Regions from separate parts of the Mesorhizobium sp. DxT genome, predicted to be linked through region 1. Evidence: riboswitches for the same ligand, from Rfam matches in the RefSeq annotation. Region 1 holds a riboswitch; the other holds the start of a gene.
The links. A riboswitch is a leader RNA that binds a small molecule or an ion and turns the genes downstream of it on or off. The one in region 1 is predicted to bind thiamine pyrophosphate.
Positions count from the first base shown of each region.

Region 2: it holds a riboswitch for thiamine pyrophosphate, as region 1 does, so the genes downstream of both, thiB (thiamine ABC transporter substrate binding subunit) here and ACVJNE_RS08655 (ABC transporter permease) in region 1, are expected to answer to the same signal.

Region 1 is NZ_JBZFLJ010000003.1:312,010-317,771, forward strand. Features, by position in the region: gene ACVJNE_RS08630 (TRAP transporter large permease subunit) at 1-603, opposite strand, end outside; gene thiD (bifunctional hydroxymethylpyrimidine kinase/phosphomethylpyrimidine kinase) at 600-1,403, opposite strand; gene thiE (thiamine phosphate synthase) at 1,400-2,062, opposite strand; gene ACVJNE_RS08645 (hydroxyethylthiazole kinase) at 2,049-2,780, opposite strand; gene ACVJNE_RS08650 (ABC transporter substrate-binding protein) at 2,777-3,715, opposite strand; gene ACVJNE_RS08655 (ABC transporter permease) at 3,745-4,488, opposite strand; TPP riboswitch at 4,614-4,716, opposite strand; gene ACVJNE_RS08660 (TonB-dependent receptor domain-containing protein) at 4,854-5,762, opposite strand, start outside.
Region 2 is NZ_JBZFLJ010000010.1:76,361-82,122, reverse strand. Features, by position in the region: gene thiQ (thiamine ABC transporter ATP-binding protein) at 54-764, opposite strand; gene thiP (thiamine/thiamine pyrophosphate ABC transporter permease) at 761-2,365, opposite strand; gene thiB (thiamine ABC transporter substrate binding subunit) at 2,373-3,374, opposite strand; TPP riboswitch at 3,417-3,540, opposite strand; gene ACVJNE_RS18415 (thiamine diphosphokinase) at 3,643-4,290, shown strand; gene ACVJNE_RS18410 (ABC-F family ATP-binding cassette domain-containing protein) at 4,293-5,762, shown strand, end outside.

The DNA.
Region 1 (5,762 bases):
ATGCGGCAGTGGCGCGGCGACCAAAATTCCTGCCAGGATCACAAACAACGCAGCCAGGCTCGGCGGCATGACCGCAAGCGTCAGGCCTGAGGTAACACCTGCCCAGCCGAGCACCGCGAGTGCAGCGGAGATAATGAACCGGCGAAGTTCGCCGCGATGAAGCAGTTGCAGGCATCGCAGGATGATTGCGACCGCCCCGGATACGGCAAGCCCGGCCGGCCTTGTCCATTCCGCCAATCCGAGCAGCGGGGACGTGCCGCCAAGCTGAAGCGCGGCCTGCCACCCGGCCGACACGAGCACAAGCGACGCCAAAAGCACGATCGTCTCCGAGAGCACCTGCCTCACGCTCTCGAACGCAGGCGATGGGGCGAAGAAGTCGACCCGTAATGCGGAGGCATGCCCGGCAACGGGCGGAAATCCGAGGCACACAAGCAACAGCAGCAACCAGCCGCTTGCCTCTTCCGCTCCCAGGAAGCCGCTCGACAGCAGATAGCGCTGGAATACCGTGACCAACACGAGGGCAAGCATCGCAAGCAGGACGAGTCCGCAGACAGCTGCCAGCCCACGCTCCAGAAACCGTGCGATGGCCGCCGCCTGCTTCATCGGGTCTCCCACCAATGGTGGAAATGATGCACCGGCCCGTTCCCGCGACCGACATGCAGCCGATCGGACGCCTGCAAGGCCTTTTGCAGATAGGCCTTTGCCTGTTCCACCGCACCTTCGAGCGTCAGTCCGCTAGCAAGCCCCGCTGCGATCGCCGCCGACAGGGTGCAGCCCGTGCCGTGCGTGTTGGGCGTCTTTACGCGTGGCGCCGCATAACGCGTCGTTCCCTTGTTGGTGACGAGAATATCGACGCTCTCCGCGCCGTTGCCGTGCCCACCCTTGACCAGCACCGCCCCGGCTCCGCTTTTCAGGATCGTCTCGGCCTGCGCGGTCATATCGCGCTCGTTTTCGGCGATGCCGGTGTCTGCCAGCAACGCGGCCTCGGGCAGGTTGGGCGTCACGAGGGCCGCGATAGGCAGCAACTGGTCCCGCAACGCTCCCACCGCGTCGGCCGCCAGCAGCCGGTCGCCGGAGGTCGCAACCATCACCGGGTCGAGCACCGGCCGCACCGCGCGCTGGCTCAGCCGTTCGGCGATCACTGCGATGGTTGCCACGCGCGAGACCATGCCGATCTTGGTGGCGCCGACCGCGATGTCGTCAAAGATCGCGTCGATCTGGTGCCCGACCATCTCCGGCGAGATGTCCTCCACCGCGCGCACGCCGAGCGTGTTCTGCGCGGTGATGGCGGTGACGACGCTGGTGCCGAACACGCCGAGCGCGGAAAAGGTCTTGAGATCGGCCTGGATCCCCGCTCCGCCGCCGCTGTCCGATCCGGCGATGGTCAGCGCAATCGCATTCATGAGCTTTGCCCTCCCAAGGTATCGTCCACTGCCGCGCGCAGCGCTCGCGCGGCCTGCGCGATGTCGGCGGCGCGAAAGATTGCGGAGATGACCGCGACCCCGGATGCACCGGCGGCGACGGCTTCACGGGTGCGTTCCACGTCGATCCCCGCGATCGCACCGACGGGCAGGTCGGCGCGTGCCGCGGCAATCTTCCGCCGCAGGGTCGTAAAGCCGTCGAGACCGACAGGCGGGTCCGGATTGTCCTTCGACAGCGTCTCAAACACGCCGCCGATGCAGGCATAGTCGATGGGCGCGTCGATGGCGGCATCGGCATCGGTTGCATTCTTCACGGTCAGCCCGATGATCGCATTCGTGCCGAGAAGCTGCCGCGCGGTCGCCGCCGGCATGTCGTCCCGGCCGAGATGAACGCCGTGCGCTCCGGCAGCCATCGCAACGTCAAGCCTGTCGTTGACGACGAGCGGTACGCCGCTGCCGGCTATGGCCTCGCGGATCGCGATAGCGTTCTCGATCATCGCCCGGGTCGAGGCATGCTTGTCGCGATACTGGATGATCGTCGCGCCGTTTGATGCCGCGATGGCCGCAAGCTCCGGCAGCGGTCCGAGAGCGCAGAGTGACCCGTCGACGATCGCATTCAGCCTGTAATCAACTCTGGGCATGAGCCACCCTCGCGCGTGTCGTGATTTCTGCCGGACCGATCCCGTCGAGCGCATCGAGAAACGCCGGCTCGAAGCTGCCCGGCCCTTGGGCTGTCTTGCCAGCGATCTCCGCTGCGACGCCGACAACCAGCATCGCCGCCGCGGCTGCCTGAAACGCGTCCCGTTCGATTGCCAGGAATGCGGCGATGATCGCGCCCGACAGGCATCCCGTGCCCGTGACCTTCGCCGTCAGCGCATGGCCGTTTTCGATTGCAAGCGTCTGCTTGCCTTGCCTCACCAGATCGCTCGCGCCGGTACGGACGCTCACAACGGTGTCTGGCACCGACAGCAGGACGAACTCGCTCGCATTCGCCCGCATGACCGTGGGACCGCGTGCCAGAAGCTCCTGTGCGAATGCCGCGCGCGGGGGCGAATAATCGCAATGCGCAGGGTCGAGCACCCACGGCTTTGCCTTGTCGTGAGCCGTATCGAGCGCCAGCCGGATCGCCTGCCGGCGCTGCTCGTCCAGCGTGCCGAGATTGACCACAAGCGCGTCAGCCTTGGCGACGAAGCCGGATACCTCGTCGACGGAGGACGTCATCGACGGTATCGCGCCGAGCGCCGACAGCCCGTCCGCCACCAATTTCTGGACGACCGTGTTCATGAGGCAATGCACGCGTGGGGTGGCGCCGCGCAGGCGTTGCAGCATCTCGGCGGCTTGTTCGGGAAAATCGCTCATTGCAGTTCCACGGCGATCGCGTCGACAGTTGGCGCTGCCTCGATCAGTCCGCTTTCCACCATGAATGCGCCGAACCGCTGATAGCGGGTGCGGTCGAGCGCCATCGGCCGCTTGGCGAAACGCGGCAGCGTGTCGATCCACGCCTGCCGGTTGAGCGCATCGTCGAGGTCGGGGTAGGCGCGGATGAAGAGCTTCCAGCTCTCCTCAGGATGGTTGGTCAGGTGGATCGCGCCGCGCTCCACTGCCTGCAGGAAGCGCGGCAGCCGGTCGTCGTCGGCAAGGTCAGGCCGGGTAACGAAGATCAGCTCGTCATAGACCGGGACGCCGTGCTCCTCGGGAAAGAAGGCGCGGCCTTCATGGCCTTCGAGCTGCATCTGGGTGAGCTCGAAATTGCGAAATCCCCCGATGGTCGCGTCCACCTGCCCGCCGATCAGCGACGGCGACAGCGAGAAGTTGACGTTGATGAGCTCGACGTCTTCTAGCCCGACACCGGCGCTCTCCAGCATCCGTCCCAGCATCGCATCCTGAAAACCCGATACGGAGTAGCCGATGCGTTTGCCGGCGAGATCGGCGATGCTCTCGATCGGGCCGTCGGCCAGCACGGTCACGGTGTTCAGTGGCGTCTCGACCAGCGTCCCGACGCGGATGAGCGGAACACCGGCGGCATGATCCAGATAGAGGTTCGGCTGGTAGTGAATGCCGATGTCGGCCTGTCCAGACGCGACAGCGCGCGGCACGATGGAGGGATCGGAGGGCGGCAACAGCTCGACGTCGAGCCCCGCTTCCTCGAACAGACCAAGCTGCTGTGCAACGACAAGCGGAGCGTGGTCGGGATTGACGAACCACTCCAGCAATACGGTCAGGCGCTCCTGCGCTTGCGATTGTCCTATCGCGGCGAGGCTGAGGGCTATGGCCAGAAGGATGGGTCTTGTCATGGTGGTGTTGGCTCCTGAAGGTTCGGTCGTCATGCTTCCCTTGCCCACGGCACGAGAAGCGGCGCCAGCGCGTCGACCAGTCCGCGCAGGGCAAGGGTGAGGGCTGCGACGATGGTCATCGCGGCAAAGACGATGTCTGTCTGAAGCCGCGCATTGGCCTGGATCATCACGAAGCCGAGGCCGGCGGAGGCGCCGACCCATTCGCCGATGATCGCGCCCAGCGGCGCAAGCGGGGCCGCGACCCGCAGGCCGGAAATCAGTGCGGGCAAGGCGAGCGGCACCCGGATCTGGAACAGCGTTTCGAGGTTGCCGGCCTGCGTCAAAGCGGCGGCGTCGAGCACATCGGGGTCGGTGCGCCGCAGACCGTCGGCAAAGGCAGAGGCAACGGGAAAGAAGATGATCAGCGTGGTCATCGCGACCTTGGACGCCATGCCGAAGCCGAACCACAGCACCAGCAGCGGCGCGATCACGAAGACGGGGAAGGCCTGCGCCACCAGCACCAGCGGCCAGGCGACCGCGCCGAACCGGGGCAGCGCGACGATGCCCAACGCGGTGACGATGCCCAGGGCGGTGCCAGCCGCGAAGCCAATAGCGATCTCGGCCAGCGTCACGGCCGTGTTGGCAAGGAGATAGCTTCTCTGGCGCCATAGCGCCTCGGCGACGTCGAGCGGACCCGGCAGGATGTAGCGGGGCGGTTCGAGCACAAGCACAAGCGCCTGCCAGGCGACCAGCAGGACGACGACAGTGCGCAGAACCGTCGACAGTGGAGACATGAGCCTTCGCGCTCAGGTCGACGGATCAGGCGGACGTTCGAACAAGAATGGCTGCATGGCGATCTCCCGATGGTCATCATGGAGATCCAGGTGAAGCGAAGAAGAGATCAGGATTGCCCCGATTGGCGGGACCCTTTTTCCGTTCCTACGCCGGCATGACCCGGATCAGGTTCAAGGGTCCGGCTCAACGCCGTCTCAGCACCGTGCGGTGCACCCCTCGGAATGGCTGCAACCTATGCAAGGCCGCGGCGCTCGTCAACTCGGCCAGATGCGGCGTCCGAAGGGGCCAGAACTGAAAGAGCGGCGGCACCTTTCGATGCCGCCACTCCTCAGGCAGTCGATTTCGTTGTCTGTATAGGTCGATCCTAGAAGCGGACCCGAGCGTTGAAGCGGAACGTGCGGCCGGGCTCCAGATGCGGCATCACGCCGTCGAAGTCCTGGCCGTAGCTTGCGCGGCTCGTATAGGCCTCGTCGAAGATGTTTCGCGCTTCGGCCCGCAGCGTGATGTTCTGCATCTGCGGCGGCGTGTATTCGACGAAGGCGTTGACGACCTCATAGGCCGGCAGGGCCACTTTCGGCGATCCGGGATCGCTCGGGTGACGCACCAGGGTACGATCGTTCGCAAGTCCGAATTCCGCGTCGGCGCCGATAGTGACCCCGTGGTTCTCGAAGGTGTAGCCGGCTGTCAGCATGATGATCTCGCCGACGGGGGTCGTCAGGTAGCGGCCGACTTCGGTATCCGCTGGAATGCCGTCGACGTCGGCATAGACGTTGACGTATTTGGCGCGCACGAAGCCCGGACCCCAGTCATAGCCGGCGCCGATTTCCCAGCCCCACGAATCCAGATCGTAGGAGCGGTTGGGGTCGGCCGAGGGGAACCGCGCATTCCGAATGTCGGTCTGGAAGATGCCGGCCTCGACGGTGAACCCGTCGAACCGCGCTTCGAGACTGCCGGTCAGGTTGACGGATGTCACCGGTTCCGGGCCGGATCCGTAGGTCCAGGTCGTGCGGTGGATGAAGTTTTCCGCCAGCGGCACGCCGCCCCAAACGCGCGCAGCGCCCGCCTTTACGGTTAGGAAATCGGGCAGCAGGTCGTATTCGCCGGAGATGTTGCCGCCGACGCCCGCATTGGTCCAGTCCGATCCGTCGACGCCGGTGAACCACTGGTGGTCGGCACGGCCGCCGAACGAAATACGCGTCCGGTCGAACGGCTCCAGCCGCGCCTGCGCGTACGCGCCGATATTGGACGCGCGCTCCGTGGTCAGTTCGGGCGG
Region 2 (5,762 bases), on a different contig from region 1:
ATTTGACCGGGAATTGTGTCGGCTTCCGGGCAGGGACATCGGCAAGCGGGCTGTCAAGCTCCGATGTAAGCCCTGAATGCCGCAGGCGCATTGTCCGAGAACATCTTTTCCGCTGCTGCGTAGGCAGCGACTTTTCCGTCTTCGATGAAAGCGACATGGTCGGCGAGCGCTTCGGCGTCGTCCGGGTGGTGTGTAATCATCATGATCGTCATGCCCCGTTCTGCGTGCAGTTCGCGCACCAGTTCCAGCATCTCGCGGCGCAAGGCGGGCCCGAGCGAGGCAAATGGTTCGTCGAGCAGCAGCACCGGCCGATCGCGCACCAACACGCGAGAAAGCGCCACGCGCTGGCGTTCTCCGCCAGACAGTTCGGCGGGCAGGCGCCGTTCCTTGCCGGTCAGCCCTGTGCGGGCAAGAGCGGCAGCGACGTCCTCGCGATCCCTGGGCGACAGGCGGAGTGCCGCCGATCGTCCGAGGCCGACATTGCTGGCTACGTCCAGATGGGCAAAGAGATTGTTCTCCTGGAAGATCATGGAAACGGAACGTCGGGCCGGTGGCAAGGTCGTTGCATCGAGATCACCTATCAGCACATGGCCGGAGGCCGGCGTCTCGAAGCCCGCTACAAGGTTGAGCAGCGTCGATTTTCCCGAACCGCTCGGTCCCATCACAGCGACGATGGAACCCGCCCCGACAGCGAGGTCGAAGGCCATCGAGGTCTCGCCGTAGCTGAAAACCACGTCATCGAGCCGGACTGCGGCACCACTCACCGGCTTCTCCTCGCGTTGTCGACAAGCATCATCAGGAGGAGGCAAAGGATGCCAAGAAAAAGCGCAAGCCCTGCGGCATCTTCGGTTCGGTAGCTGCCCATACGCGCCAGCAGCAGATAGGGCAGGGTCTGCACAGAATCGGAGCCGAACAGGGCAATCACCCCGAGATCGCCAAGCGACAGCGCCATGGCGAAGGCGAGCGCCATCAACATCGGGCGGCGGATGGATGGCCAATCCACCAGGCGGAAGCGGTTGACGCCCGAAATGCCGAGTGAGGCGCACAGCCTTTCGTGGCGTGCGCTGGCCGCGTCGTAGGCGGGTCTGATCGCCCGGATTGCAAAAGGCATCGCCATTACGGCGTTGACGGTTATCACCATGATGGGGGCGACCGCAAAGACATTGCCGGTCTGGCGAAGCAGGATGAACCAGCCGGCGCCGACGACTATGGGCGGCACGACGAGGACGAAGCCGGCACCGGTATCCAGCATACGCTCAAGCAGGGACGGTGATCCTGAAGACGATCTGCGCAATTCCACCGCACGCCGGGCCATGGTGAGTGCCAGCGACAGCGCAACGGAAAGCAAGGCGGCGATAAGCGCCAGCAGAAGGCTGGTCATGGTGGCAGCATGCACGGCCGGGTCTGCCGCCAGCCGCGCAAGGTCTGCGCGCAAGCCTGCGATGACGGTCGCGGCAAGCGGCCCGGCAACGAAGAGCAGGGCCGCAAGGATGAGTGCGCCATTGGCGACCCGCTCGAACTTTCCAGCCACGACGGGTCGGCGGGGGGCGACCGGAAGGTTCGCGTCGCCCGTCATGTTTGCCCCGAGCCGGATCAGTACCGCTACGACTGCCGCCGTGAGGACGATCTGCAACGCCGTCAATGTCACCGCACGGGCGGGGTCGAAATCGAAGCGCAGTGCCTGGTAGATCGCCACCTCCAGCGTCGTTGCACGCGGGCCGCCGCCCAGCGTCAGCACGATGGTGAAGGAGGTTACGCAGAGCATGAAGACAAGGCCCGCGATCCCCGGCAATGCAGCGCGCAGCACAGGCCATTCTATGAGCCGGAAGCCGGTTCGGGCGCCGATGCCCAGTTGAGCCACAAGTCGCCACTGGTCGGCAGGAATGGTTTCGAGCGCCTGCAGGAACAGCCGCGTCGCCAGGGGCAGGTTGAAGAAGACATGAGCGACCAGAATTCCCGAAAGTCCGTAAATGCCCTGCCAGCGCGCACCGGTCGCGGCGGTAAGGACATCGGCGAAAAGCCCCGCGCGGCCTAGCAGCGCCAGAACGCCGAGTGCTGCGACGATGGCGGGCAGCGCCAGCGGCAGCGCAAACATGCGCAGGATCAAGCTGCGGCCGGGAAAGGCGGGGTGGCGCGCAAGCGCTCGCGCAACGAGCATCGCCGGCACGACGGAAAGAACCGTCGAAAGAACCGCCTGCCACAAGGTGAAACGAACGATCCGCAGGAGGTAGGCATTGAATGCGGAAAGCGCGCCCGACCAGTCTGAGAATGCTTCCCACGCGAGGCCCGCAAAGGCCCCGCCGATCAACACCGCGATCGCCGCTAGAGCGGAAATGCCTGCCAGAATGCGGCGATCGCGCGTCATTGAGAGTTCAGCGGCTCATCACGGCAAGCCACTCGTCGATCCAGCGCTGTCGGTTCTGGGCGACCTGCTCGGGCGTGAACGCGAGCGTTTTGGAAGGCTCGACGAGAGTGTCGAAGACCGGGTTGAGCGGTCCTGAGGTTTCGCCGGCCGGGAACATCCAATTGGTCTCGGGGATCGCATCCTGGAAACCAGGTCTGGTCATGAATTCGAGGAACTGGGTGGTCAGCGGGTTCTCCGCGCCCTTGATCGTTGCGCCCGCCACCTCGACCTGCAGGTAGTGTCCCTCCTCGAAACTTGCTGCTTTGTAACGCTGGCTGTCCTCGGCAATCTCGTGATAGGCGGGCGATGTCGTGTAGGAAAGGACCATTCCCGCCTCGCCGCTGGTGAACAGGCCGTAGGCCTCGCTCCAGCCGGGCGTTACCGTCAGCACGCGCTGGCCGAGCTTCTCCCAGGCGGCCTGCGCGTCGTCGCCGTAGACAGCTTTCACCCACAAAAGCAGGCCGAGCCCGGGCGTCGAGGTGCGCGGGTCCTGGATGACGATCTTCTCCTCAGGGTCGCCTTCGACCAGTTCCTTCAGGCTTGCGGGGGGCGTCGCGATCGCCTCGGTGTCGTAGACAAAGGCGAAGTAGCCATAGTCGAACGGCACGAACATGTCGTCGTCCCAGCCGCCCGGTACATCAACGCGTTCGAGCGAAATGCCGTGTAGCGCGAACAGGCCTGTCTCGCGCGCTTCGTGCGTAAGATTGGTGTCCAGCCCCAGAACGATATCGGCCTGCGTGCCGCTGCCTTCGAGCTTGAGACGGTTCAGAAGCGCCACGCCGTCGGCCACCGCAACGAATTCCAGGTCGCAGCCGCATTCTGCCTCGAACGTTTTCTCGACGACCGGGCCGGGACCCCATGAGGCGGTAAAGCTCTCATAGGTATAGACGGTCAGCTTTTCCTGAGCTGCGGCCGGCATGGCGGCGAGACCCAGAGAAGCGGTGAGGATGATGAGAAAACGGTCGCGCATCGGGCGCCTCCTTGGCTTGTGTTTCAAGGGAAATCAGGCGCTTTGGCTGCAGCGTCTAATCCCTCCGCCGGTATGAGCCGGATCAGGTTCAGCGGGTTGGCAGGGTTGCCCCTCATGCCTCTCAGCCGGTCCGCATGGTTCGCGTCCGGCACCCCGTTAGAGCGGTTCCAGAAATAGGGCTGCGGGCAAGGCTAGGCAAGCGATTGTTTGGCAGACGCGATGCAAGGCGCTTTCGCTTCATTGGGCTCGCGTGATAGAGGCGACGCGCATGACCCGCTTCGCCATCCTTCTTGGCGGCGACCTCGTCGCCACGCCCCGGCTTGCCGGCCAACTCGAGCACACCCGGGTGATCGCCGCCGATTCCGGCATCCGCCACGCAAGCGTGCTTGGCATCGTTCCGGAATTGTGGACGGGCGATTTCGATTCCGTCGACGACGGGTTGAGGCAGGCCCATGGCGACGTGCCGACCGAGATATTCCCGGCCGACAAGGACAAGACCGACGGTGAAATCGCCATCGATGCCGCGCTGGCCCGTGGCGCTGACGAGCTTATCCTCGTCGGTGCGTTCGGCGGCGCGCGTGCCGATCACGCCTTCCTGCATCTTGCGGCCGCTTTGCGGCTGGCCGAAGGGGGCACACAGTGCCTTTTGACCAGTGGTCAGCAGGAAGGAACGCCCGTGTTGCCGGGCATTACAAGGCGCTTCGATTACGAGGACGGGACGCTGTTCAGCGTGTTGCCGTTCTCCGACCTCGAAGGGCTTACGCTATCCGGTGCGAAATGGCCGCTTTCCGACCGAACGGTTCCTTTCGGCTCGTCGTTGACCCTCTCGAATGAAGTGCGGGGCGACCTGAGCGTGACGCTCCAGTCCGGTCGCGCCCTTCTGATCGCCCATCCTGTTTCCTATTTCCGCATGTGACGATGGCTCCACCGCTTCTTACCCTTGACGGCATTCGGCTGACCTTCGGCGGCACTCCGCTGCTCGACGGCGCTTCGCTCTCGGCATCTTCCGGCGAGAAGATTGCGCTTGTGGGTCGCAACGGATCGGGCAAATCGACACTGCTCAAGATCGCGGCCGGCATGGTCGAGCCGCAGGACGGCGAGATTTTCCGGCAGCCGACAGCGACTGTGCGCTATCTGCCGCAGGAGCCCGATATGGACGGCTACGCGAGTGTGCTCGCCTATGTCGAGGCCGGCCTGGGGCCGGCAGACGATTCGTATCGCGCCACCTATCTGATCGAAAGCCTCGGGCTTTCGGGCGACGAGCGGCCGGGCACGCTTTCCGGCGGCGAGGCGCGGCGTGCCGCGCTCGCCCGCGTCATGGCGCCGGAACCCGACATTCTGCTGCTCGACGAGCCGACGAACCACCTCGACCTGGCCACCATCGAATGGCTGGAGGGCGAACTGCAGCGCACGAAGTCGGCGCTCATCATGATCTCGCATGACAGGCGGTTTCTGGAACGCGTGTCCCGGGCGACAGTGTGGCTGGATCGCGGTACCACGCGGCGGCTCGACAAGGGGTTCGCGCATTTCGAGGAATGGCGCGACCGGCTCCTGGAGGAGGAGGAGCTGGAGCAGCACAAGCTCGGCCGCCAGATCGAGCGCGAGGAGCACTGGCTGCGCTATGGCGTGACCGCGCGGCGCAAGCGCAACATGCGCCGGCTCGGCGAGCTCCATTCGATGCGCGAGCGGTTTCGTGGCAGGCGTGGCCCCGAGGGTATCGCCTCGATGTCCGCAGCCGAGGGTGCGGAGTCCGGCAAGCTGGTCATCGAAGCCCGCAATATCGCCAAGAGTTTTGGGGATCGCGCTGTCGTGCAGGATTTCTCGACGCGCATCCAGCGGGGCGACAGGGTAGGCCTCGTCGGACCAAATGGAGCCGGGAAGACCACACTCCTGAAGATGCTGATCGGTACGCTGGAGCCGGATGCCGGCAGCGTGCGGCTTGGGGCCAATCTGGAGATCGCCGCTCTCGACCAGAAGCGCGAACTCGACCCATCGGAAACGCTGGCTCACTATCTCACCGACGGCCGGGGTGACAGCCTCGTGGTCAATGGCGAAGAAAAGCATGTCGTTTCCTACATGAAGGACTTCCTGTTCAAGCCGGAGCAGGCGCGGACACCCGTGCGCGAGCTTTCCGGCGGGGAGCGGGCGCGGCTGGTGCTGGCGCGCATCCTGGCACGGCCTGCCAATCTGCTGGTGCTTGACGAGCCGACCAACGACCTCGACATGGAAACGCTCGATCTGCTGCAGGAGCTGGTTTCCGGCTATCCGGGAACCGTGCTTCTCGTCAGCCACGACCGCGACTTCCTGGACCGAACGGTTACGAGCGTGATTGCCCCTGACGGTGAGGGGCGCTGGATCGAATATGCCGGCGGATATTCCGACATGCTG